3 regions of the Megasphaera sp. ASD88 genome follow, and region 1 is predicted to be linked to each of the others. Evidence: riboswitches for the same ligand, from Rfam matches in the RefSeq annotation. Region 1 holds a riboswitch; each other region holds the start of a gene.
What was found. Region 1 has a riboswitch for ZMP and ZTP ahead of CJ260_RS12020 (phosphoribosylaminoimidazolecarboxamide formyltransferase). Riboswitches for the same ligand answer to the same signal wherever they lie in the genome.

Region 2: linked by a shared signal. The riboswitch ahead of CJ260_RS02135 (OFA family MFS transporter) and the one ahead of CJ260_RS12020 (phosphoribosylaminoimidazolecarboxamide formyltransferase) in region 1 are both predicted to bind ZMP and ZTP.
Region 3: linked by a shared signal. The riboswitch ahead of CJ260_RS04870 (formate--tetrahydrofolate ligase) and the one ahead of CJ260_RS12020 (phosphoribosylaminoimidazolecarboxamide formyltransferase) in region 1 are both predicted to bind ZMP and ZTP.

Annotation. Positions count from the first base shown of each region.
Region 1 is NZ_NQXW01000036.1:652-8,535, reverse strand. It holds gene CJ260_RS12060 (RidA family protein) at 1-217, shown strand, start outside; tRNA gene CJ260_RS12055 (tRNA-Lys) at 390-465, shown strand; gene CJ260_RS12050 (M17 family metallopeptidase) at 627-2,078, shown strand; gene CJ260_RS12045 (PHP domain-containing protein) at 2,075-2,881, shown strand; gene CJ260_RS12040 (hypothetical protein) at 2,891-3,715, shown strand; gene CJ260_RS12035 (MBL fold metallo-hydrolase) at 3,729-4,547, shown strand; gene CJ260_RS12030 (hypothetical protein) at 4,584-4,937, shown strand; gene CJ260_RS12025 (DUF1847 domain-containing protein) at 4,961-5,584, shown strand; ZMP/ZTP riboswitch at 5,665-5,742, shown strand; gene CJ260_RS12020 (phosphoribosylaminoimidazolecarboxamide formyltransferase) at 5,804-6,979, shown strand; gene CJ260_RS12015 (DUF362 domain-containing protein) at 7,103-7,884, shown strand, end outside.
Region 2 is NZ_NQXW01000002.1:68,487-76,370, forward strand. It holds gene mnmG (tRNA uridine-5-carboxymethylaminomethyl(34) synthesis enzyme MnmG) at 1-1,656, shown strand, start outside; gene rsmG (16S rRNA (guanine(527)-N(7))-methyltransferase RsmG) at 1,649-2,359, shown strand; gene CJ260_RS02130 (D-alanyl-D-alanine carboxypeptidase family protein) at 2,396-3,412, shown strand; ZMP/ZTP riboswitch at 3,464-3,548, shown strand; gene CJ260_RS02135 (OFA family MFS transporter) at 3,619-4,887, shown strand; gene CJ260_RS02140 (helix-turn-helix domain-containing protein) at 5,211-5,855, opposite strand; gene CJ260_RS02145 (DUF3990 domain-containing protein) at 5,836-6,513, opposite strand; gene CJ260_RS02150 (AbgT family transporter) at 6,955-7,884, opposite strand, start outside.
Region 3 is NZ_NQXW01000005.1:64,110-71,993, forward strand. It holds gene murB (UDP-N-acetylmuramate dehydrogenase) at 127-1,014, opposite strand; gene CJ260_RS04845 (YlbF family regulator) at 1,043-1,390, opposite strand; gene trmL (tRNA (uridine(34)/cytosine(34)/5-carboxymethylaminomethyluridine(34)-2'-O)-methyltransferase TrmL) at 1,411-1,899, opposite strand; gene CJ260_RS04855 (hypothetical protein) at 2,065-2,493, shown strand; gene CJ260_RS04860 (metal-dependent hydrolase) at 2,507-3,172, shown strand; gene CJ260_RS04865 (cyclodeaminase/cyclohydrolase family protein) at 3,245-3,892, opposite strand; gene CJ260_RS04870 (formate--tetrahydrofolate ligase) at 3,867-5,546, opposite strand; ZMP/ZTP riboswitch at 5,596-5,675, opposite strand; gene CJ260_RS04875 (hypothetical protein) at 5,847-6,662, opposite strand; gene aspS (aspartate--tRNA ligase) at 6,735-7,884, opposite strand, start outside.

The DNA of each region.
Region 1 (7,884 bases):
AAACGTCGGCGCTATCTTGGAAGCCGCTGGCCTTTCCTATGACGATGTCGTTAAAACGACGGTATACTTGGCTAACATCAGCTTCTTCGGCGCTGTTAACGAAGTATACGCTAAATATTTCAACAAAACGTTGCCGGCTCGTTCCTGCGTAGAAGTCGCTGAACTCCCGAAGGGCGCTCTCGTAGAAGTCGAAGTTATCGCATACTGCGGCAAATAATCTGACATAGCCTTGAAAAAAGTCTCCGGCGCGCAGCCGGAGATTTTTTTGGTCAAAAGCAGAGAGGCATTTGGATGTGAGAAAAATTTTTTGATAAATTTTGAAAAAAGGCTTGCATTTTCTTATCAGATGGTGTAACATATAAAACGTCCTTTGGAGAAAGAAATGACATGGACCGTTAGCTCAGCTGGCAGAGCACCTGACTCTTAATCAGGGTGTCCAGGGTTCGATCCCCTGACGGTCCACCACATACTACCTATGCAGAACATCACTGCATAGGTATTTTTTTTGCAGAAAATGCTCTATTCTTGATTTTACAGGCGGCAGGACGGTATAATGAATCTGTATATATAATGTTTATAATACAATCATACGGACGGCTATATGATGGATTGAGGAGAGATATATCATGATTACTTGCAACAGTAACGGCAGTATGGACGTCGTGGCGATCGGCGTCGATACGCGGATGCTGGCTTTATCCCGCATTCCTAAGGAAGACGGGGAACTGATTCGGGCCTATGTGGAAGCGCATGAAGACGTCATGCATTATACGTCCCTGCGCGTGTTTCACTGCCTGACGGAAGGCCGGAGTAAGACCTATTTTTTGATTGGATTGCATAAGAAACCCATACGGTATGCTACGTATGAAGATTTTCTGACGGCGAAGCGCCTCATGGCCGCGGCGATGGCCGAAGGCGTGTCGGAGCTGGCCGTCATGGTCGACACGCTGGAAATGGATATCGGCGCCTTAATTGACGGCTTATTATATCGGAACTACGAATTCCTGCATTATAAAAGCGACGCGAAGGGGCGGACTGTCCGCAGCATCAACCTGGTTACGTCGAGCTTGGAAATCAAGGCCTTCAATACGATGTGCTACATGTATTCCGCCATATACGAAGGCGTGTACATGGCCCGCAATTTGGTCAACATGCCGCCGAACGAGCTGACGCCGCGGCGGTTTTCGGAAATCGTATCGGCCGTCGTCAAGGGCGACAATATTACCGTCGAGATGCTCAATAAATGGGCGCTGGAAAAGCGGAAGATGGGCGGTATCGTCGCTGTCGGCAAGGGCAGCATGAACCCGCCGCAGCTCATGACGATAACCTATAAGGGCGACCCGGACAGCAAGGACATGCTGGGCATCGTCGGCAAGGGCGTGACCTACGACAGCGGCGGCTTATCCATCAAGAGCCAGGCTAATCAGGAATTCATGAAGGACGACATGGCCGGCGCGGCTGCGGCTGTCGGCGTCATACGGGCTCTCATGTTGCTGAAATATCCCGTCAATGTCGTCGCTGTGATTCCGCTGGTAGAAAATATCCCGTCGGGCATGGCGTACCACGTCGACGATGTCTTGACGATGTACGGCGGCAAAACGGTGGAAATCAAAAATACCGATGCCGAAGGCCGCCTGATCCTAGCCGACGCCGTGTCCTATGCCCAGGAGCTGGGGGCGACAAAGCTCATCGACCTGGCTACCTTGACCGGCGCCTGCGTAACTGCCTTGGGAACGGTGCGTTCCGGCATGATCGGCAACCATCAGGAATGGATGAACCGCTTCTTCGACGTGGCCGCGGCGGTTCACGAAAAGGTGTGGCAGCTTCCGGCTGACCGGGAATATGAAGACCTCCTCAAAAGCGACGTGGCGGACCTCAAGAATACGGGCGGCCGCGACGGCGGGGCGATTACGGCGGGCTTGTTCATCAAGCAGTTTGTCCATCCCGACATTCCATGGATTCACCTGGATATTGCCGGTACGGCCTTTTGCGAGAAAAAGGACGAAACGGGCTTTTTCGGCGCGACCGGCGTCGGCGTCAAGTCCATTTTGGAATTGTTGAAAGGAGGAGCCAAGTGAAAGTCGATTTGCACATGCATACGACCTGCTCCGACGGCGTGTATACTCCCGAGGAGCTGACGAATTTGGCTGTCCAGGCCGGGCTGGACGTCATGGCTATTTCCGACCACGACACGATTGATGCCTATACGACGGGCTGCCGGCTGAACCCCGGCGTCCGCATCATTCCGGCGATGGAAATGAGCTCCGATTACGACGGCGAGGACGTCCACGTTCTGGGCTATTACCTCGATACGGAAAACGCTGCCCTGCAGGAGTACTGCGCGCAGTTTAAGCTGCGCCGTCAGATGCGGGCCATGGAAATCGTCGAGCGCTGTGAGTCCTTAGGCTATGTCCTCGACAGGGAGCAAATCGAAGGCGTATTAGCTCGCGGCGGCACTATCGGCCGGCCCCACATCGCGCGTATGCTCGTGGCTAAGGGGTACTTTCCCGACGTGACGGCCGTCTTTGATGCGATATTATACCGCGGCGGCCCGGCCTACGTGCCCTATCGCCGCAAGTCGATTGATGAATGTATCGAGCTGATCCACCAGGCCGGCGGGTTGGCCGTGCTGGCGCATCCGGGGCTGCTTCACGCGGCGCTGCCGCACGTACTGACGCATTCCTTCGACGGTATCGAGGTATATCATCCAAAGAATCGGGGGCGCTATGAAGAATTTTTAGCCGTCGCCGAGGAAAAGGGCTGGTATGTCGGCGGCGGCTCGGATTTCCACGGCACGACGGGGCGCTATCCGGAGCAGGTCGGCATATTCTCCTTTGATACGGAGCGCGTAGAGCCTTTGCTGCAATATAAGAAGAAATAGGTGAACGCTATGAAAGTCATCGGATTTATCGGAGCCAGCGGTACGGGAAAAAGTCATCACGCCCTGGACGTGGCGTACGACCATCATATTTCCTGTATCATTGACGACGGCCTGCTGATTTATCAAAATCGCATCGTCGCCGGCCGCTCGGCCAAGGAAGAAACGAACCGCATGAAAGCTGTCCGCCGGGCGATCTTTCTGCAGAAAGAGCATGCTCAAAGCGTAAAAGAAGCCCTGGACGAGCTGCAGCCGGATCAGCTTCTCATTTTAGGGACGTCGAAGCACATGATACACCGCATCTGCGAGGCCCTGGAGCTGCCCGAAGCGGATTCGTACATTCGCATTGAAGACGTGTCGTGCCCCGTCGAAATTGAAAAGGCCCGAACGATCCGTATCAACGAGGGAAAGCACATCATTCCCGTGCCGACGATGGAGCTCAAGCCGCGCTTCCGCGGGTATTTGCTGGCGCCCATCCATTCCCTGCTGACCCGGCGGAATCAAAAGGCTCCGGATTTCGAGCATTCTGTCGTGCGTCCCGTTTTCAGCTATTACGGGAAATTGACCTTTTCCAACGAAATGCTGGAGCATCTGATTATCCATCGCCTGCGGCAGATAGGCGGACTGGCAAAGGTCAACCGCCTGCGGATCGATAAAAACCGCGAGTCGGAAGGGAACGGGCTGGCCGTATTTTTAGTCGTAACGGTATATTACGGCGAAAATCTGAAAAAACTCATGAGCACTATCAAAAAGGGACTGCAGCAGGATATAGAATATACGACGGGCATGTCCTTTGAGATTTTGAAAATTACAGTGCGCGGCGTCGTACTGCGATAGAAGGGGAGATAGCGTGTCAGGTACAGAATTATTGATGTTGGGAACGGGAAATGCGATGGCTGTGCGCCGGTATAACACGTGCTTTGCCGTCCGTACGGCTGAGGGACAATGGTTTTTAACCGATGCCGGCGGCGGAAACGGCATTTTCCGGCGCTTGGAAGACGGCGGCGTCGCCTATACGGATTTGCATTATATGTTTGTAACCCACGGCCATACGGACCATATCATGGGCGTCCTCTGGGTCATGCGCAAGATCGCTTCGCTGATGGGCTCCGGCGCATACGACGGGAAGTTCCACATTTATTGTCACGACGTGGTGAAGCAAATGCTGCTGTCTATGGCGGAAATGATGTTTAAAAAGAAGGATTTTGCCTGTATTGGCAAGAATATCTGCATTCACGAATTGAAAGACGGCGACACGGTGGAGTTTCTCGGCCTGTCCCTTACGGCCTTTGATATCTGCTCGACCAAGGCCAAGCAATTCGGATATCTATTGACCTTCCCCGACGGCATGAGGCTGACCTGTCTGGGCGACGAGCCGTATAACGAGCGCTGCCGGCAGTACGCCGAGGGAACGGATTGGCTGCTGGCCGAGGCCTTTTGCTTATACGAGCATAGAGATCTGTTCCGGCCCTATGAGAAGAACCACAGCACGGTAAAGGACGCGGCGGAAACGGCGGCTTCTCTCGGCGCGGCGCGTTTGGTGCTGTACCACACGGAAGAAAAGACCGGCAGCAGCCGGAAGGGGCTGTATACGGAAGAAGCGAAGGCCTATTACGGCGGCGCCGTGTACGTCCCCGAAGATATGGAGCGGATCGCGCTCAGCCGCTGAAGCGCAGACTGATGGATTATATAAAGGAGTCGTTCGATGATACAGCTTATACTTTGCGGATTGGTAACGGGCTTGTTATATTTTTGGAATTATAAATACTGCAAACTCAGCGCGGACCCGGCCTATGCGCTGCAAAACCCGATTATGCTGCGCATCAGTTCTATAGCGCGCAGTGTCGGCACGCCGGCGTTTCTGGCCTTTCTCTTTTATACTGTGGAGTGGAGCGCCGTCTATTATCTGGTCAGCCTGTTTGTCGGCATCCTTGCGGCCGGCTTGGCTTATAAAGGCGGCAAGGGAAGGGGCTTCATGCATTTTATGGGGATTATCTCCTGGATTCCCTGGGTGTGCCTCAACGGAATGTTGTTATATTTGATTATGAAATCATTATAGTAAACGGAAAGGTTGTGAAGACAATGGCAGAACGAACTCTTTCCTGCGCCGACTGCGGCGTAGTGAACTGCAACGTCATGAACAAGGAATATCCCGATTTCTGCGTGACGACGCACATGGATGAAGACGTGAAACGAGAAGCCTTAGCACTGTATGAGCAGGACGACAATCAGCAGGTCATGCAGACGGCGGCTGGCGTCGAATGCGACGGCTATTTAAAGTGGTGCCGCGTCCAGGAGACTATTGAATTTGCCAAACGCATGAATTTCCATAAAATCGGCATTGCGACTTGTGTCGGCCTGATACAGGAAACGCGGATGCTGGCGGGGATTCTGCGCAAGCACGGCTTCGAAGTTTTCGGTATGGCCTGCAAGGCCGGCGCTGTTCCCAAGGTAGAGCTGGGAATTGACGAAAAATGCAATGCTGTCGGCGTCAACGCCTGCAATCCCATCCTCCAGGCCAAGATGCTCAATGCCAAGCATACGGATATGAATATCGTCATGGGCTTGTGCGTCGGCCACGACAGCTTATTTTACAAATATTCCGAGGCCCTGACGACGACGTTGGTCGTCAAGGACCGCGTGACGGGCCATAATCCCGTGGCGGCATTGTATACCAGCCAGTCCTATTATAAGACGAAATTATAAGCCGAGCGAGCGTATCGCTAAAAGGCGCTGCCCTTGTCTGTTTCCCATTGACACAGGGCGGCTGCGCCTTGTATAATGAAACAGAAGCATGTGACTGACGGAAGTGGAGCTACCACGGGGAGCATGGTTCATTACAGCCGACCGTCTGGGCGAAGGTTCCAGAAGTGTCGGTATTTTTATTTTTGCCAGGAAATTTCTTATTTTCAGGAGGTAATACTAATGAAAGAATTGCAATTGAAATACGGCTGCAATCCGAATCAATCATCGGCAAGAGTATACATGAAAGACGGCAGCGACCTGCCCTTTGAAGTCATGAACGGCCGTCCGGGCTACATCAATCTGCTCGACGCCTTCAACAGCTATCAGCTGGTCAAGGAATTGAAGGAGGCGACGGGCCTTCCCGCCGCGGCGTCCTTTAAGCACGTCAGCCCGGCCGGCGCTGCCGTCGCGACCGACATGAGCGATACGCTGAAAAAAATCTATTATGTAGACGACTTGAAATTATCTCCCCTCGCTTCGGCCTATGCCTGTGCCCGCGGTGCAGACCGCATGAGCTCCTACGGCGACTTCGTCGCCTTGTCGGATATTTGCGACGCCGAAACGGCGACGCTGCTGAAACGGGAAGTATCCGACGGCGTTGTAGCTCCGGGATATACGGACGAAGCCCTGGCTATTCTCAAGACGAAGAAAAAGGGCAACTACTGCGTGCTGAAAATCAATGCCGATTACGTTCCTCAGCCTGTCGAATCGAAGGACGTATACGGCATTACCTTTGAACAGGAACGCAACAATGCCAAGATTACGGCCGACTTGTTCCAGAACCGCCCGACGAAAAATAAGGACATCCCCGAAGCGGCGCAGCGCGACTTGCTCATAGCGCTGATTACCCTGAAATATACGCAGTCCAACTCGGTCTGTTACGTCAAGGACGGCATGACCATCGGCGTCGGCGCAGGCCAGCAGTCCCGCGTTCACTGCACGCGCCTGGCCGGCAACAAGGCCGATATCTGGTGGCTTCGCCAGAATCCGAAGGTATTGGCCCTGCCGTTCCGCGACGACGTGCGCCGTCCGGACCGGGACAACGCCATCGACGTATATATTTCCGACGACTACGAAGACGTGCTGGCTGACGGCGTATGGCAGAATCTGTTTACCCAGCAGCCGGAACCTCTTACGAGAGAAGAAAAGAAGGCCTGGATCGGTCAGCTTCACGGCGTAGCGCTGGGCAGCGACGCCTTCTTCCCCTTTGGCGACAACGTAGAACGGGCCCACCGTAGCGGCGTCGATTACATCGCTCAGGCCGGCGGCTCCATCCGCGACGACAACGTCATCGAAACGTGCGACAAATACAATATTGCCATGGCGATGACCGGCTTGCGGTTGTTCCACCACTAAGATATATCAAGAGCGTCCCCTCTGGGGACGCTTATTTTACAGCCTTCTTTTTCTTGACTTAGAGCGTACTTCATGTGATACAATGAAGATGTTTATGAGAATGAGTTTATCGGGAGGTAGGTTATGGAAAAAGCAAAAGTATATTTTACGGATTTTCGCTGTAAAGTAGGTACAAATAATCTGATGAAGCTGCAGAAGCTGTGCAAGAAAGCCGGCATCGAAACGATCGACTTCGAAGGAAAATTCGTCGCCATCAAAATGCATTTCGGCGAATTAGGCTGTCTGGCATCGATTCGCCCGCAGTACGTCAAAGCCGTCGCCGACTTGGTTAAAGAATTAGGCGGCAAGCCCTTCCTGACGGACTGCAATACATTGTATCCCGGCAGCCGCAAGCACGCCCTGGAACATTTGGACTGCGCCAACCTGAACGGCTACAATACAATTACGACGGGCTGTCAGATCATCATCGGCGACGGCCTGCGCGGCACGGACGAAGTGGAAATTCCCGTTAAAAACGGCGAATACGTACAGAACGCCAAGATTGGCCGGGCTATTATGGACGCCGACGTATTTATCAGCCTGGCTCACTTTAAAGGCCATGAAATGACCGGCTTCGGCGGCGCCGTTAAAAACATCGGCATGGGCTGCGGCAGCCGCGCTGGTAAGATGGAACAGCATTCGTCGGGCAAGCCGGCTGTCAAGGCCAAGAAGTGCAAAGGCTGCCGCCGCTGCGCATCCGAATGCGGTTCCGACGCGATTACATACGAAGACAACATCGCCCATATTCACGAAGATTTGTGCAAGGGCTGCGGCCGCTGCATCGGCGCCTGCGCCTTCGACGCCATTCACACGGTGCAATGGGACGCCAGCGAAAAACTGGATTACAAGATGGCTGAATATGCTCA
Region 2 (7,884 bases), on a different contig from region 1:
AAGACGTGCATCCAAATGCGCATGCTCAACACGGGCAAGGGGCCGGCCGTCTATTCCCTGCGGGCCCAGTCCGATAAGAAGATGTACCAGATGACCATGACCCAGGTGCTGGAAAATCAGGAACATCTGGACGTCAAGCAGCTCATGATTACAGATATCCAGATGGAAAACGGCGCCGTTACGGGCGTCGTCACGGAAATGGGCGAAGTGTACAAGGCGAAATGCGTCATCCTGGCGACGGGGACCTATTTAAAGGGAAAGATCATTACAGGCGAATGCGTCTATTCCGGCGGCCCCATGGGACAGCGGTCTGCAGAAGACCTGTCTGATTCCCTGCTGGCAGCGGGCATCAAGCTTATGCGCTTTAAGACGGGCACGCCGGCCCGCGTCGACCGCCGCACCTTGCGGACGGAAGAAATGCAGAAGCAGGAAGGCGACGAGCAGGGCCACGCCTTTTCCTTTTTGTCCGAACGGAAGAACCGCAACAAGGAATGCTGCTGGCTGACCTTTACGAATGAGGAAACGCACCGCATCATTCGGGAAAACCTCGACAGGGCGCCCATGTGCAACGGCGTCATCCAGGGCGTCGGCCCGCGCTACTGCCCGTCTATCGAATCGAAAATCGTCCGCTTTGCCGATAAGAAGCGACATCAGCTCTTCGTCGAGCCCGAAGGCGAAATGACTGAAGAAATGTACGTCCAAGGGATGAGCACCAGCCTTCCCGTCGACGTGCAGTACGCCTTCCTGCGGACTATTCCCGGCCTGGAAGATGTGCGGATCATGCGCCCCGGCTACGCCATTGAATACGACTGCCTGGACCCGACGCAGCTGACGCCGTCGCTGGAAACGAAGGCCATCAGCGGCCTCTTTTCGGCAGGCCAGTCTAACGGCACCAGCGGCTATGAGGAAGCGGCGGCCCAGGGCCTCATGGCCGGCATCAACGCGGCCCGCAAGGTACAGGGCAAGGAGCCCTTTATCCTTACCCGCTCGGAGGCCTATATCGGCGTCCTCATCGACGATTTGGTCACCAAGGGGACGGAAGAGCCGTACCGCATGATGACCAGCCGCTCGGAGTACCGCCTCATCCTGCGGCAGGACAACGCCGACCTGCGCCTGACCCAGAAGGGCTACGACATCGGCCTGGTCACGCAGGAACGGTACGACGCCTTTATGCAGAAAAAGGAAGCCGTCGAAGCGGGACTGGAGGCGCTGAAGGCCTTGCCCGTCACGCCGACGAAGGAAAATCAGGAAAAGCTGGCATCTATCGGCACGGCTCCGGTCCGTACCGGCCTCAAGGCCTACGATTTGCTGCGGCGCAACGAAGTGACCTACCATACGCTGCGCCAGGTATTTCCCCTGCCGCAGCTGGCCGACGACGTATGCGAGGAAATCGAGATCATGGTCAAGTACGAGGGATATATCAACCGCCAGCTGGAACAGGTGGAAAAGATGAACCGCCTGGAAAAGAAGCTGATGCCGGAAGATATCGTATACGCCGATATCGATACCCTGTCGGGCGAAGCGCGGCAGAAGCTGGACGCCATACGGCCCCGCTCCTTAGGGCAGGCCAGCCGCATTTCCGGCGTATCGCCAGCGGATATTACGGCCCTGCTCATCGTGTTGGAACAGCGCCAGCGGGAGGAAAGCCATGTTTAGAGACGAACTCATCGCGGCGGCGAAGGACTTTGGCCTGGCCCTGACGGCGGAGCAAATCGACCGATTCTGCTTGTTTGCAGAGCGCCTGGTCGAGACGAATAAGGTCATGAACCTGACGGCCCTTACGGAGCCGGCCGACGTAGCCGTAAAGCACATGATAGACAGCCTGTCGTGCTACGACGCGGCGTGGTTTCCCGAAGGGGCCTCCGTCCTGGATCTCGGCACGGGAGCCGGCTTTCCCGGCCTGCCCCTGCTCATCTACCGGCCCGATTTGAAGGTGACCTTTTTCGATTCCCTGCAGAAGCGGCTGACGTTTTTACAGGGCGTGACGGCAGAGATGGGCTTGCCGGCTTCCTTCCTGCACGGCCGGGCCGAGGAAATGGCCCACAAAGAGGAATACAGGGAACGCTTCGATATCGTGACCAGCCGGGCTGTAGCCCGCCTGCAGATATTGGCCGAATGGGCCCTTCCCTATACGGCTCGCCAAGGCATATTTATCTCCTTAAAAGGCGCCCAGTACGAGGAAGAGCTGGCCGAAGCCCAAAAGGCCCTGTCCATCCTCGGCGGCGCGGTGGCGGAAGTCCGCCCCGTCCATTTGCCGGGGCTGGATGACAAGCGGGCCGTCCTGTATATCAAAAAGACGAAGAAATGTCCGGCCAAATACCCGCGCAAGCCGAAAATGGCCGCTAAAAATCCGTTGTAATCATCTATAAGTTTATGCTCAAGGGAGGCATGTATCATGTCTTTAAAGAAAACAATCTTAGCTGCGCTGACTGCCTGCGTAGCCCTATCTTCCATAGCCTTCGCCGAAAATCCGGAATCGCCGGCAGTAGCGGCTCAGGCCGCCTACGTCATGGACGCCGATACGGGCGACGAGCTGTACGCCAAACAGCCTGACCTGAGAGGATATCCCGGCAGTACGACGAAGATGATGACCTGTATCGTCGCCTTGGAAAACGGACAAGGCATCATGGATAAGACGATTCGCATTACCGATAAGGCCCTGAGCGTCGAAAGCGATGCCTCTGTCCTCGGCCTGCAGCAGGGCGACCAGATTACCCTGCGCAACGCCCTGACGGGCATGATGCTCGTGTCGGGCTGCGATGCCGCCGTGGCCATTGCGGAAACGGTTGAGCCGACGGAAGATGCCTTCGTCGCAAAAATGAACGCGAAGGCGGCGGCTCTCGGTGCGACCCATACGCATTTCGTCAATCCCCACGGCCTTCCCGACGCCAATCACTATTCGACGGCCCGGGATCTGGCCAAAATTGGGGCTTACGGCATGAAGCTGCCGGCCTTCCGGGATATCGTCAAGCGCAGTACCTTTGACATGCCCTACGTCGACGGCAGCTATAAGCATTGCGTTTCGACGAACGAATTCCTGACTAGCGGGTTCCCCGGAGCAAACGGCATTAAAACCGGCACGACGAATGCCGGCGGGCCGTGCCTCGTCGTTTCGGCGACTCAGAACGGGCGGACGGTCATCGCGGCTATCATGAATTCGGAAGACCGCTACGGCGATGCCCAGGCCCTGATGAAATACGGCTTTTCCGTATTGAAGCCCCTGGAAAACGTCTACATCATCCGCAAGGCCCCGGCAGGTCAGACGCTGACCGAATTGGGCCGGCAGCAGATGGAGCAGGCCAAGGCTGCGGCGGACGCCAAGGCTAAGGGTCAAGCCGCGCAGGAAACAGCTTACGGAACGGACGCCGATACGGCCGACATGGCTGCGGCAGCTGTGAAAAAATCTGCATAATTCTTGACAGGTATGCTCTAAATCCGTATAATCATATCATAACAACGTACCTATACAGTGCAGGACTGACGGAATGAAGTGGAATAACCACGTGGACTGCACGGTGACATACACGCCGACCGTCTGGGCAAGAGTACATCTATTCTTTGTCCAGCCGGCCGGCTTTTTGTATTGCCGCGGCGGGACAAGTCAAAGGAGACGATATCATGAAGAGAAATCGCTGGCTCATTGCCCTGTCCGCCATGGGAATTCATATCTGCATCGGCAGCGTCTACGCCTGGAGCGTCTTGACCAAACCCATTATGGAATCGATGGGCTTTACGCTCCAGCAGACGACGTGGACCTTTTCGCTGGCTATCTTGTTTTTAGGTTTGTCTGCCGGATGCCTGGGAAGCTTCGTCCAAAAGGCCGGCCCCCGCAAGTCGGGCCTCGTGTCGACTTTATTTTTCGTTTCGGCTATGTTCGGCACGGCGGCGGCCATGGAGTTCCGCAGCCTGCCGATGCTGTATCTGTTTTACGGCGTCATCGGCGGCATCGGCCTGGGGACGGGATATATTACGCCTGTCTCGACCCTGGTCAAATGGTTTCCCGACAACCGCGGCTTTGCCACAGGCCTGGCCATCATGGGCTTCGGCTTTGCCAGCATGATCGCCGGTCCGGCGATGCAGCTTCTCGTCGCTAATTTTGGCCTGGCGACGAACTTCCTCATCTTGGGCGCAGTGTATCTCGTCGTCATGACAGCCTCGTCCCTGTACTTAGCGCCGCCGAAGGACGACGAAATACCCCGTCCCGATACAGAGCTGGCGAAGCCATCCGGCCCGGTCTATGCCGATGCCATGCCGCAGTTTTCCCTGAAAGAGGCCATGAAGACCTGGCAGCTCTATACGATTTGGTGGCTCTTTTTCGTCAATATCACCTGCGGCATCGCCCTCCTGGCCGTCGCCTCGCCGATGGCCCAGGAAGTCGTCGGCATGTCGCCCATGGCTGCCGCGTCCATGGTCGGCCTCATCGGCTTTTTGAACGGCGCCGGCCGCATCGCCTGGGCGACCGTATCGGATTATATCGGCCGGGCTAATACGTACGTCCTCTTCTTCTTCATCGAGGCCCTGGCCTTCTTCAAGCTGTCGACGGAAACGAACGCTTTCAGCTTTCAAATCGTCGTGCTGCTCATCATTACCTGCTACGGCGGCGGTTTTTCCTGTATGCCGGCCTACCTCAGCGACCTGTTCGGCACCAAGGCCCTGAGCGCTATCCACGGCCGCATCCTCACAGCCTGGGGGGCCGCCGGCGTGGCCGGCCCCCTGCTTCTGTCGTGGATTAAGGAAACGACGAACAGCTACTCCCTCACCCTGCAGGTCTTCTCGGCCCTCTTCGTCACGTCCCTGCTGGTTATGGCCGTCCTGAAATACAAGACGCGACACGGCATCACTGGTCAGGACGCCTATTGGTCGGCGAGAAAAGCGTCTGTCAAATAGATTTCTGCAATAAAAAATCAGGGTCTTCTCTATGATATATAGATGCAAGAAATAAGAATTGGCAATCAGCGTACTTGCGTCTAACACGACATAACAGAGCCGATCACCGCATGTTCATTTGCGCGTTATCGGCTCTTCATATGTACATCCCGTTTTTGATACTCATGGTATTCTGTTGTTTTATCATAGAACAAAAAAATCATCCAGCGATGATGCATACATTGTTGTCCCTTATAGATGGCGGGGATATTATAATTCAAGACGAATAAACAAAAAGCCGCGACCATTTACAGTGTTGAATGGCCGCGATTTTTTTTATTTCTCTATTCCGTTTTTTCCAGCAAGTCCCCTACCTCGCAGTACAGCACCTTTGCCAGCATGACAAGATACTCTGCCTGAGCTTTGTTGATATTCTTCTGCCGTTGCTCATATTGCTGGATCGTACGCACTGGGATGTTAGACAAATCTGCAAGTTCACGTTGACTCAATCCGGCTTTCTGCCGCAGAAGTTTCAGATTTGTTTCCGGTTTCGCCGCTTTATACATCGCAGTTACCTTATCGACGAACTGGCGAATATCCATTTCATGATAGGGCTGGTAAAGAGCTAGTATATCTTTGATGGGAACATACTGTACGATTTCTGCAAAGCTCATGGATGTTTCCCACTGATAATATGCTAATGCCCAGCCCGTCCAAAATTCCTCGCTTCGAGAGGCGGTGTAGTTCGGTTTGATTCGTTCTCTTTCCACGCCGGACTGCTCAAGTACCTTATACGCAATTTCCACACCGGACATCCCTGAAATAATAGTGAAATCGCCAGTTTCAAAGCGTTCTGCAACGCCGGACTTGATGAACAGATCGAAAAATTCAGCAATATCATATTTGAGATCGTATACTGCAAAGTCCAGCATACGACCAAGAGCTGTACGGGCTTTGTCAAGATAAACCTTATCGTAAGCGTGGATCATCAGGCATCATCTCCTCATCCATAATCTGCATGATATATAAATCGCCGCGCTGACGGCGGTTTCGCTCTACGCTGAAATATTCGCGGCGGGCGGTCTTGTCGCGCAGCATTTTTTTTGCATACCATTCGCTGCTTTCGGCAATCTCGCTGCCGATGAACTTAATTCGCTCAAAGGCCGTCTTGCTTTTGAGAACGAACTGCTGGCCGAGCTTACCCAGATACATTGCATTATTAAGATGACGGTAAGAAATCGTACCATTTATGAAATCCTGTGCAAATGAAAAATAGCTGTCGTCGGCACGATATCCAATGATGGCATCGCAGCTTTCGTAATCGACGGAAAAATTGGCAAGCAGATATTCCTTTGCCTCCCATGCCAGAGCAGAAGGAACATCAAACTCGCGGTTTTGCAGCAGCACTGTAAGCCAATGCAGGATGCAGTATTTCGGTGCATTCAGTTCAAGGATCTGCAGGCCGTCGCACTCGATTTCATAGCAGTTGGCATAGCCATCCTGATGCTTGCCGACTCCCCATTCCTTTGCCATCTCAAGGCTGTCGGTGCAGTAGAAGCCGAGGCCATAGTCATTGTAAGGCTTACCGTATCCAAATAAAGGCTTCTCAATGATATTTGAAGAACCATGATAGAGTTTTTTGATCATAGGGACATCATCTCCCTTTTTATATTTAAAATACTCCTAAAGGAGTATTTTGTCAATGCGGAAAACGATAATAAAAGACACGGCATAACAAAGACGGGATAGGACTGGAAAAAGCAATATACAGAATGTAATGATTTATTCTAAAAAACTGCCTTTTAAATGCTCCCCTATACTATAGGCAAATTTTCCGAGGCGGTTATTCCGAAGCATGTAAGGAGTACCGAGCATATTTCTGCGATTGTAAATGCCGATGGAGACAGAAAAACAGAGTATGTGGATTTTTGTCGGAGAATTAAAGTAAGACGGTGATTTGCAGTCTATTGAAGGGGAAAGAAAAAGCAGGACGGCATAGCAAATTGCCATGTCGTCCTGCATGATATCATTGAATGTGAGTCCAATGGGAAAGATTTTGATTGTTTGTTGTCTGTTTAACAATTCAACTTAGAGTCTCTGCGGAATGCCCGGGCCGACAGGCCAGCCTGTGAGATGCCAGAAGATGAACAAGGCGTACCACATGACCAGGAAAGCCATGGCGTAGGGCATCATGAGGGATAAATAGGTGCCGATGCCGCTGTCTTTTTTGTAACGGCGGATGATTTCCAAGAACAGGGGCAGGAACGGGTTGACTAAGGCGACGGTATTCAGCGCGCCGTCGCCGGCCCGGAAGGCGGCCTGGATAAAAGCCGGATGATAGCCCAGGAGCATGAACATGGGGACGAAGACCGTCGACAAGAGGGCCCATACGGCGGAGCCGCTGGATGTAAAGAGGCCCAGGAGCTGGCCGAAGAGCATGAAGCAGATGAGAGCCGGCAGGCCGGTCATGCCTACGTCTTTCAGGAACAGAGCCCCTTTCATGGCGATCATCGTCGACATGTTGGTCCAGGCGAAGGCTGCGATAAACTGGGCGATGAAAAAGGCCATGACCAAAAAGCCCGACAGGCCTTTGACGGCGTTGGTCATACAATGTATCATGTCGTCGGCGTTTTTGATTTTACGGATCGACACGCCATAGGTCAGGCCGACGGTCAAGAGAAAGCCGCACAGCAGCGGGATGACGCCGCGCAGCAGAGGCGACCCCAGGAGCGAATGGGTCTGGGGATTGCGGAGCAGGCCGTTGTCGGGAAAGGCCATGAGGAAGACGACGGCTAAGTACAGGACGGCGGCGATGAGGGTGTGGCGCAGGGCCTTTTTTTCCTCCGGCGACACGTCGGGAATGGTCAGATTTTCCTGGGCGTGGGCCGGGTCATATACGCCCATGCGCGGTTCGACGAATTTTTCCGTAATGAAGGTCGTCACGGCCGTCAGGTAGAATACGGCGAAGGACATGAAATACCAGTTATCGATCGGCGTGACAGTCATCGTCGCGTCGAT
Region 3 (7,884 bases), on a different contig from region 1:
ATGTCCTCTCTCCTATGTCAAATAATGATAAGTATAGTTAGTTCGTAACTCATAGAGTATAGCACAAAAAGCCCCGCTTGACTACACGTCGCAGGGCTTTTTACAGAAAAATACGATGAAATTTACCTAGTCCTCGCCGATGATCCGAACTTCCGGCTCTAAATGGACGCCGTGGGCCAGTTCGACGCGGCGCTGCACTTCGTGAATAACCTGCAGGACGTCTCGGGCCGAGGCATGGCCCCGGTTGACGACGAATCCGGCATGCTTTGTCGATACCTGCGCGTCGCCGCACGACAAACCCTTCAGGCCGGTCTGATCGATGAGCGTACCGGCAAAATATCCTGGGGGACGCTTAAAGGTACTGCCGGCGCTGTGCATTTCCAGCGGCTGCTTGCTGCGCCGCCGCTGCATAAGGTCATCCATGGTGCGCTGGATTTCGTCCTTGTCGCCGGGCCGCAGGAGCAGCTCCACTTCGACGACGAATTCCTGGGATTTCTGAAACCGGCTCTGGCGATAACCAAAGCCCAGATTCGGCGCACTGTACGTATGGACGCCGCCGGTACTGCTGACCGTGCGGACGCGGGACACAACGTGGCTCATTTCGCCGCCGTATGCGCCGGCGTTCATGAAGACGGCGCCGCCCAGCGTGCCGGGTATGCCACAGGCAAATTCTATGCCCGTCAATCCCTGTTCCTGCGCAAATTGGCAAATATCCTTCAGCATATAGCCCGCGCTGACCAGCATCTTGCCGTCATGGCAGGACAAGACCTTCTTCAGGCGGTTCAGCTGGATGACGACGCCGCGGATGCCGCCGTCCCGGACGAGGACGTTCGATCCGCCGCCCAAGACCGTCACGGGCAATTCCAAGGAGCGGGCGATGCGGATGGCCACAGACATCTCCTTTACCGACGCCGGCAGGACCAGAATATCGGCCGGGCCTCCGACGGCAAAGGTCGTATGCTCGCTCATGGGCGCGTCGAGAATGATGTTGTCCATCGGCGTATACTTGCTCATCTGCGCCGCAAAACTTGTCAATGCGTACTTATTTATCAAGAATGCTCATTCCTTCTGCCATTGCGTTCTGAATTACCTGATACACTTCTCCGGCCATCGCCTGCCAGCGGTTGTATTTCTGCAGGTAAGCCATAGCCGTTTCGTTCTTTTTAAGCTGTTCCGCCATGCGGTTCAGCTGTTCGATTTTCTTGCGGATCGGCTTATTGCCCATGGATTCGGCATAAGCCAGCTGGGCCTGCATGATGAGGAAATCCTGCACCAAATGGGCCGTCTTTTCGTCTTCGGCCAGCACCTTGCCCGCCTCTACCAGTTCTACATATTCCTTGCAATTTTGAATCGCTTTTGCCAACTCATTGGCTTTATCGTATAATTCCACTCTTGTTTACCGCCTTTTCCTTAGGTTAAATGATCGATGCCGACGCCACCCTTGGCCATGCCGGGAAATCCGAGCTGGCGCAGCGCTTCATACGAAACGATGGCGACCGTATTCGATAGGTTCAGACTCCGCGCTTCTTCGGCCATGGGCACGCGGAAGCAGCTGTCCGGATACTGCTTAAGCAATTCTTCCGGCAAGCCCTTCGTTTCCTTGCCGAAGACGAGCATGTCGTCTTCTTGAAACTGAATATCGGCATAACACTGGTTTGCCTTTGTCGTCAAATAAAAAAAGCGGTGGCCTTTGTATTTTTCCAGCACTTCATCGAAGTTTTCATGAACCTGTACATCTACGAGATGCCAATAATCAAGGCCGGCGCGCTTTAAATGCTTGTCGTCGATAGAAAACCCCAAGGGTTTTACCAAATGCAGCGTCATCTTATTCGCCGCGCATAACCGGGCTACGTTGCCCGTATTGCCGGGAATTTCCGGCTCTACCATTACAATATGCATAGTATCAATCACTCTCCAACGAATATTGTACAAGATTTCCCGTAGGAGCACAAGAGGAAAGGCCGGCCATGTATTCATTGATTTTTTTTATCATGCATGGTATAATATAAATAATAATTATTCTTTAATTATTATTTTCAAAAATCAAAAGAGAGGTGTTTTCACATGGATACATTTGATAACATTGCCCAGTACCCCATCTACTTTGCCCCCGGCTGTCGCCTCATGCAGCTGGAACCTGCCATGGTTTCGGAAGTGTACGATTACCTGCGGAAATTATTCGGCAACATCCGCCTGTACACGCGCTGCTGCGCCTTTGACGACGCCAAACAGCACGATGAAGAAGCCGTTTTCATCACCTTGTGCGACTCGTGCTTCAAAATCTACGGCGAAACGTACGCCAACCTCCACATGCGCGATTTCTGGAGCGTATACGACGAATACAAGACCATCTATCCCTTAGGCGACAACGAAGCCAAACTCCGCGACGCCTTGGACTCAACCATGTGCGCTCCCGCTCCGATTAAAGCGATGCGCCCCTTCTTCGACGAATGGAAGACCTGGAGCACCAGCCACCGGGAACCGGAAAAATAAGGAGGCTCCTCCCATGAAATTCACGTACTACGGTCATGCAGCCTTTTCGCTGTCTGACGAAACGACTACGATTCTCTTCGACCCGTTTATTACGGACAATCCGTGGACAAACGTCTGTCCCGCCGACATTGACTGTCAGTACGTCGTCTTGACCCACGCCCACGGCGACCACTACGGCGACGTCGAAGCCATCGCCAAGAAAAACGACGCCTTAGTCGTCAGCACGGCTGAAGTAGCGGGCAAAGCGGCCGCTGCAGGCTGCCGGGCTCACGCGATGCACGTCGGCGGCAGTGCCTCTTTTCCCTTCGGCACGATTCGCCTGACGCCGGCCTTTCATGGATCGGGCGTCGAAGGCGGCATGGCCTGCGGCGTCATCGTCGAATTCGGCGGCAAGCGCGTCTACTTCGCCGGCGATACGGGTCTGTTTTCAGACATGAAAATCCTCGACCGCTTCGGCAAGATCGACTGCGCCATTCTCCCCATCGGCAACAACTTTACCATGGGCATAGACGACGCGGCCTTGGCGGCCTTGTGGATTCAGCCGAAGTTCGTCATCCCCGTCCACTACAAGACGTGGCCGATCATCGACGCCGACCCGCAGGAATATAAGCAGCTTACGGAAAGCAAGTACAATATTCCCGTCCAGGTCGTCGAACCGGGAACGACATACGAATTCTAAACAACTGCATAAACAAGAAACGGCCCTGTCGTGAAAGTATCTCCTTTCATGGCAGGGCCGTATTTCATATATTTATCTTCTTTCGTATTCCCGTTCTACGCGCTGTTCCAGCAGGGCCGCTTCGCGTTCGATGCGCTGAATGGCCTCGGTCATATCCCGCACGTACTGCTCGTCTGTAATAGACTGTAAATTGACGCGGACGCTGTAAAAAGCCGACCGCATGGCAGAGCGGGCGTTCATGGCCGCAATGGCTCCGTCCGTAATAACCCACTTATTGCCGTAGCGCACGGTCTGCTCCGCCAGCTGCACGAGGACGAAAATATCCTTTCCCAGAGAAAAGGGGATTTCCGCCGCTTCCTTGAAGGCCTGCTGCACAATGTCTTTCCGATTGGGCGTATCCTTAGGGAGCCGCACGGCCCGGATTACGCCGTCAAAAGCCGCCGCGTCCTCGGCAATACCGGCCAGATAGCGTATGCGCAGGTCTCGGGCCTGTTCCTTAATGGATTCCATCAGCTTGGCCACGTCTTCATACCCTTTTTTACCGAGGGTCAGGTTTGCCACCATCTCGACGAGGGCCGCCGCCGAGGCCGCCGTCATGGCCGCGATGCCGCCGCCGCCGGGAACAGGCTCCTTAGAAGCCGTCGCTTCCAGCAGGGCGTCGAGGGGCATGGACTGGAAGCGGCTGAAATCGGGCTTAGAACAATCCTGTGATAACGCCATTTTCATCGATATCCATTCTATTAGCAGCAGGAACCTTCGGCAAGCCCGGCATCGTCATAATGTCGCCAGTCTGGCAGACGATAAAGCCTGCACCGGTGCAGACGCGCACGTCCTTGACGGTAACGGTGAAGTCCTTCGGCGCGCCGAGGAGAGACGGATCGTCGGACAAGGAATACTGCGTCTTCGCTACGCAGAGAGGCATCTTGTCGAGGCCGAATTTTTCCAGCTCGGCCACCTGTTTCTGCGCTTTGCTTTCAAAGACGACGCCTGCGCCGCCGTAAATCTTTTTGACGATCGTTTCCATCTTCTGGGCGATGGTGTCGTTTACGTCGTACAGCGGCTTGTACGGCGTCTGCGGCTGGGCGATGAGCTGCAGTACCTCTTCTCCCAATTCTACGCCGCCCTTGCCGCCTTCGGCCCAGCAGTTATTGAGGGCTGCGTCGACGCCGTAATCGGCGCAGAGCTGGCGGAGCGTCGCGATTTCCGCATCCGTATCGGTAGCAAATTTATTGATGCCGACGACGACGGGAACGTCGTAGGTACGCATATTTTCCACGTGCTTAGCCAAATTGGCAAAGCCCTTCTTCAAGGCTTCGATATTTTCTTCCTGCAAGTTCTTCTTGTCTACGCCGCCGTGCATTTTAAGAGCCCGGACTGTTGCGACGACGACGACGGCGTTCGGTTTAATGCCGGCGAAACGGCACTTAATGTCCATGAATTTTTCCGCGCCGAGGTCTGCGCCGAAACCGGCTTCCGTAACGGCGATCTCGCCCATCTTGAGGGCCAGCTTCGTAGCGACGACAGAGTTGCAGCCATGCGCGATGTTGGCGAAGGGGCCGCCGTGTACGAGGGCCGGCGTGTGCTCGATCGTCTGGACGAGGTTCGGCTTGATGGCGTCCTTCATGAGGATAGCCATTGCGCCTTCGACGCCGAGCTGGCGGGCCGTCACGAGGTTGCCGTCCAAGTCATAAGCTACGGTGATGTCACCCATGCGCTTCTTCAAGTCCATGAGGTCGCTGGCCAGGCACAGGGCCGCCATGATTTCCGAGGCAACGGTAATCATGAAGTGGTCTTCCCGCGGGAATCCGCAGACCTTGCCGCCCATGCCGACGACGATGTTGCGCAGGGCCCGGTCGTTCATGTCCATGACGCGCTTCCAGATGACGCGGCGCACGTCGATGCGCAGGGCGTTGCCCTGATGAACGTGGTTGTCGATGGCAGCGGCCAGAAGATTGTTGGCCGCCGTAATAGCGTGCATGTCGCCTGTAAAATGGAGATTAATATCTTCCATCGGCAGTACCTGCGAGTAGCCGCCGCCGGCAGCGCCGCCCTTAATGCCGAATACGGGGCCAAGGGAAGGTTCGCGAAGGGCGACGACGGCCTTATGCCCCATGTAGTTCAGCGCCTGGGCGAGGCCGATCGTCGTCAGCGTCTTGCCTTCGCCGGCCGGCGTCGGCGTAATAGCCGTGACGAGGACAAGCTTGCCGTCTTCGTTTTTCGAAAGGCGCTTGATAGCGTCAAAGGAAATCTTTGCCTTATATTTACCGTATAATTCCAAATCATCGTCAGTTAATCCGACTTTTTCCGCAATCTTTACGATCGGTTCCAGCGCGGTCTGCTGTGCAATTTCAATATCGCTTAATACCTGTGCCATGATTTGCGTCACTCCTGTTCGTAGCATAAAAAAATACCGACACTTCTGGAAATGTTGCCCAGACGGTCGGCTTCGCGTCAATCATGCTCCCCGTGGTTGATTCCACTTCCGTCAGTCACATGATTATGGACTTATTATACAAGAATTCTCCGTATACTGTCAATGACATTTGCCCCTTCTCCGCTGGATACAGCCTGGCTCCACAAAAATCAAAAAAAGGGGAAATCACCTGGCCCATGTCAGCTAGTACGAAAAGAAGCCGGTTCACAGAGAACCGGCTTACAGGCCATAGCAGTATGATTATATGTCGATTTCCTGTACGTCGCCGAAGGATACGGGGCCGCCGATAAAAATGCTGCGCAGCTCCTTGTCTTCTCCTTCTACGGCCGCGGCGATGGCAATCGCGCCGCCAGGCTGCTGAATCGTGCAGGACACGTTCTTTTTGCCTACGCAGGCCAGGGCCGCCGCTACAGCCGCCGAGCCTGAGCCGCAGCTCTGTTCCCAGTACAGCGTATCCGTCTCCGTCACGTATACGGCGGGGACCATATGCAGATGGGCCGGGTCAAAGAGGACGAGGCCGAACGCGTCCAGCTGTTCGTCCGACGCATAGTCCTGCAAGGCCGTCCAAAACATGTCCTTGTATTCCATTTCCGCTCCAGAGGCAAAGTGGACGAAATGAACGATGCCCGGCAGCTCGACGCGGAAAAAGCGGCTCGGCATGCCGCCTACGTCGAGAAGAACTGCTTCGACAGACAAGGGCAGGGGCATTTCGATATAGGCGTCGTAGGCCCCGTCGGGGCGCTTTTTCGCCTGGGCCTGGAGAATGCCTTCGCAGCCCGAACAGGACACGGCATATTCGCCCCTATCTCCACCGGCCAGCTGCAAGGCATAGGCCGCAGCGGAGCGGGACGCGTTGCCGCAGAATTCGCCGCCCATCATGTCGACGCGTAGCGGCTGGCCTTCCGTCATGGATAAATACGCGACCTGCTCGGCGTCGACGCCCTTATCTTTCAGGAGCTTTGCTGCCAAGAAGCTACGCTGTTCCGGCGCGACATCGCTCAGCACAAATAAGGTCGTATTACCGCTGGGGTCTGCTTTTACATATTGCAGTTTCACGTTGCTCAACTTCCTTTCTATCTGATAAAAAAGGTACCGGCCATGCCGATACCTTTTTCTGTAATGCGACTTTTATTTCTTGACGAGTTCTTCTTCTACCTGAATGTGAAGTTCGTGAAGTTGTTTTTTCGTAACTTCCGACGGAGCTTCGCTCATAGGGTCGATAGCGTTCTGCGTCTTCGGGAAGGCGATGACGTCGCGGATGGACTTGCGTTTGAGCATGAGCATGATCATGCGGTCCAGGCCGAAAGCCAAGCCTCCATGAGGAGGAGCACCGTATTCGAAGGCCCGGAGCAGGAAGCCGAATTTCTGTTCCGCTTCTTCTGGCGTAAGGCCGATAGCCTTAAATACGCGCTGTTGCAAATCAGGCTGGTAAATACGGAGGGAACCGCCGCCCAGTTCGACGCCGTTGAGAACGAGGTCGTATGCCTTGGCATAGACGTGAGCCGGGTCTGTTTCCAGTTTATCCAGGTCTTCGTCGCGGATAGCCGTGAACGGATGATGCATGGCGACGTAGCGTTTTTCTTCTTCGCTGTATTCGAACATGGGGAAATCAACGACCCAGGTGAAGGCGAATTTGCTTTCGTCGATCATGTTCATGCGGCGGGCCATTTCCTTACGCAGTTCGCCGAGAGCTGCTGCGACGACGGCCGGTTTGTCGGCAATCATGAGAACCAAGTCGCCCGTTTCGCTGCCGCACTTTTCGCCGATAGCTTTGAGCGTATCTTCGCCGAGGAATTTCTTAACCTGCGATTTCAGCGTGCCGTCTTCCATGAAGCAGATCCATGCCAGGCCCTTGGCGCCGTAGCGGGATACGTATTCGACGAGGTTGTCCAGTTCGCGGCGCGGAATGCCGGCGTCGCCCTTGACGTTGATGGCCTTGACCTGGCCGCCGTTGTCGACAACGGAGCGGAACACTTTGAATTCCGTATCGCGGACGAGGTCCGTAATGTCGGTAAACTTCATATCGAAGCGCAGGTCCGGCTTATCAGAGCCGTAGTTTTCCATGGCGTAGTCCCAGGTCATGCGGTGAATCGGCAGTTCTACGTCGTGGCCCAGCGTTTCCTTGAAGATATAGTGAACCATTTCTTCGACGAGCGTCAAGATTTCTTCCTGATCCATAAAGGACATTTCCATGTCCAGCTGAGTGAATTCAGGCTGGCGATCGGCGCGCAGGTCTTCATCGCGGAAGCAACGGGCGATCTGATAGTAGCGGTCCATG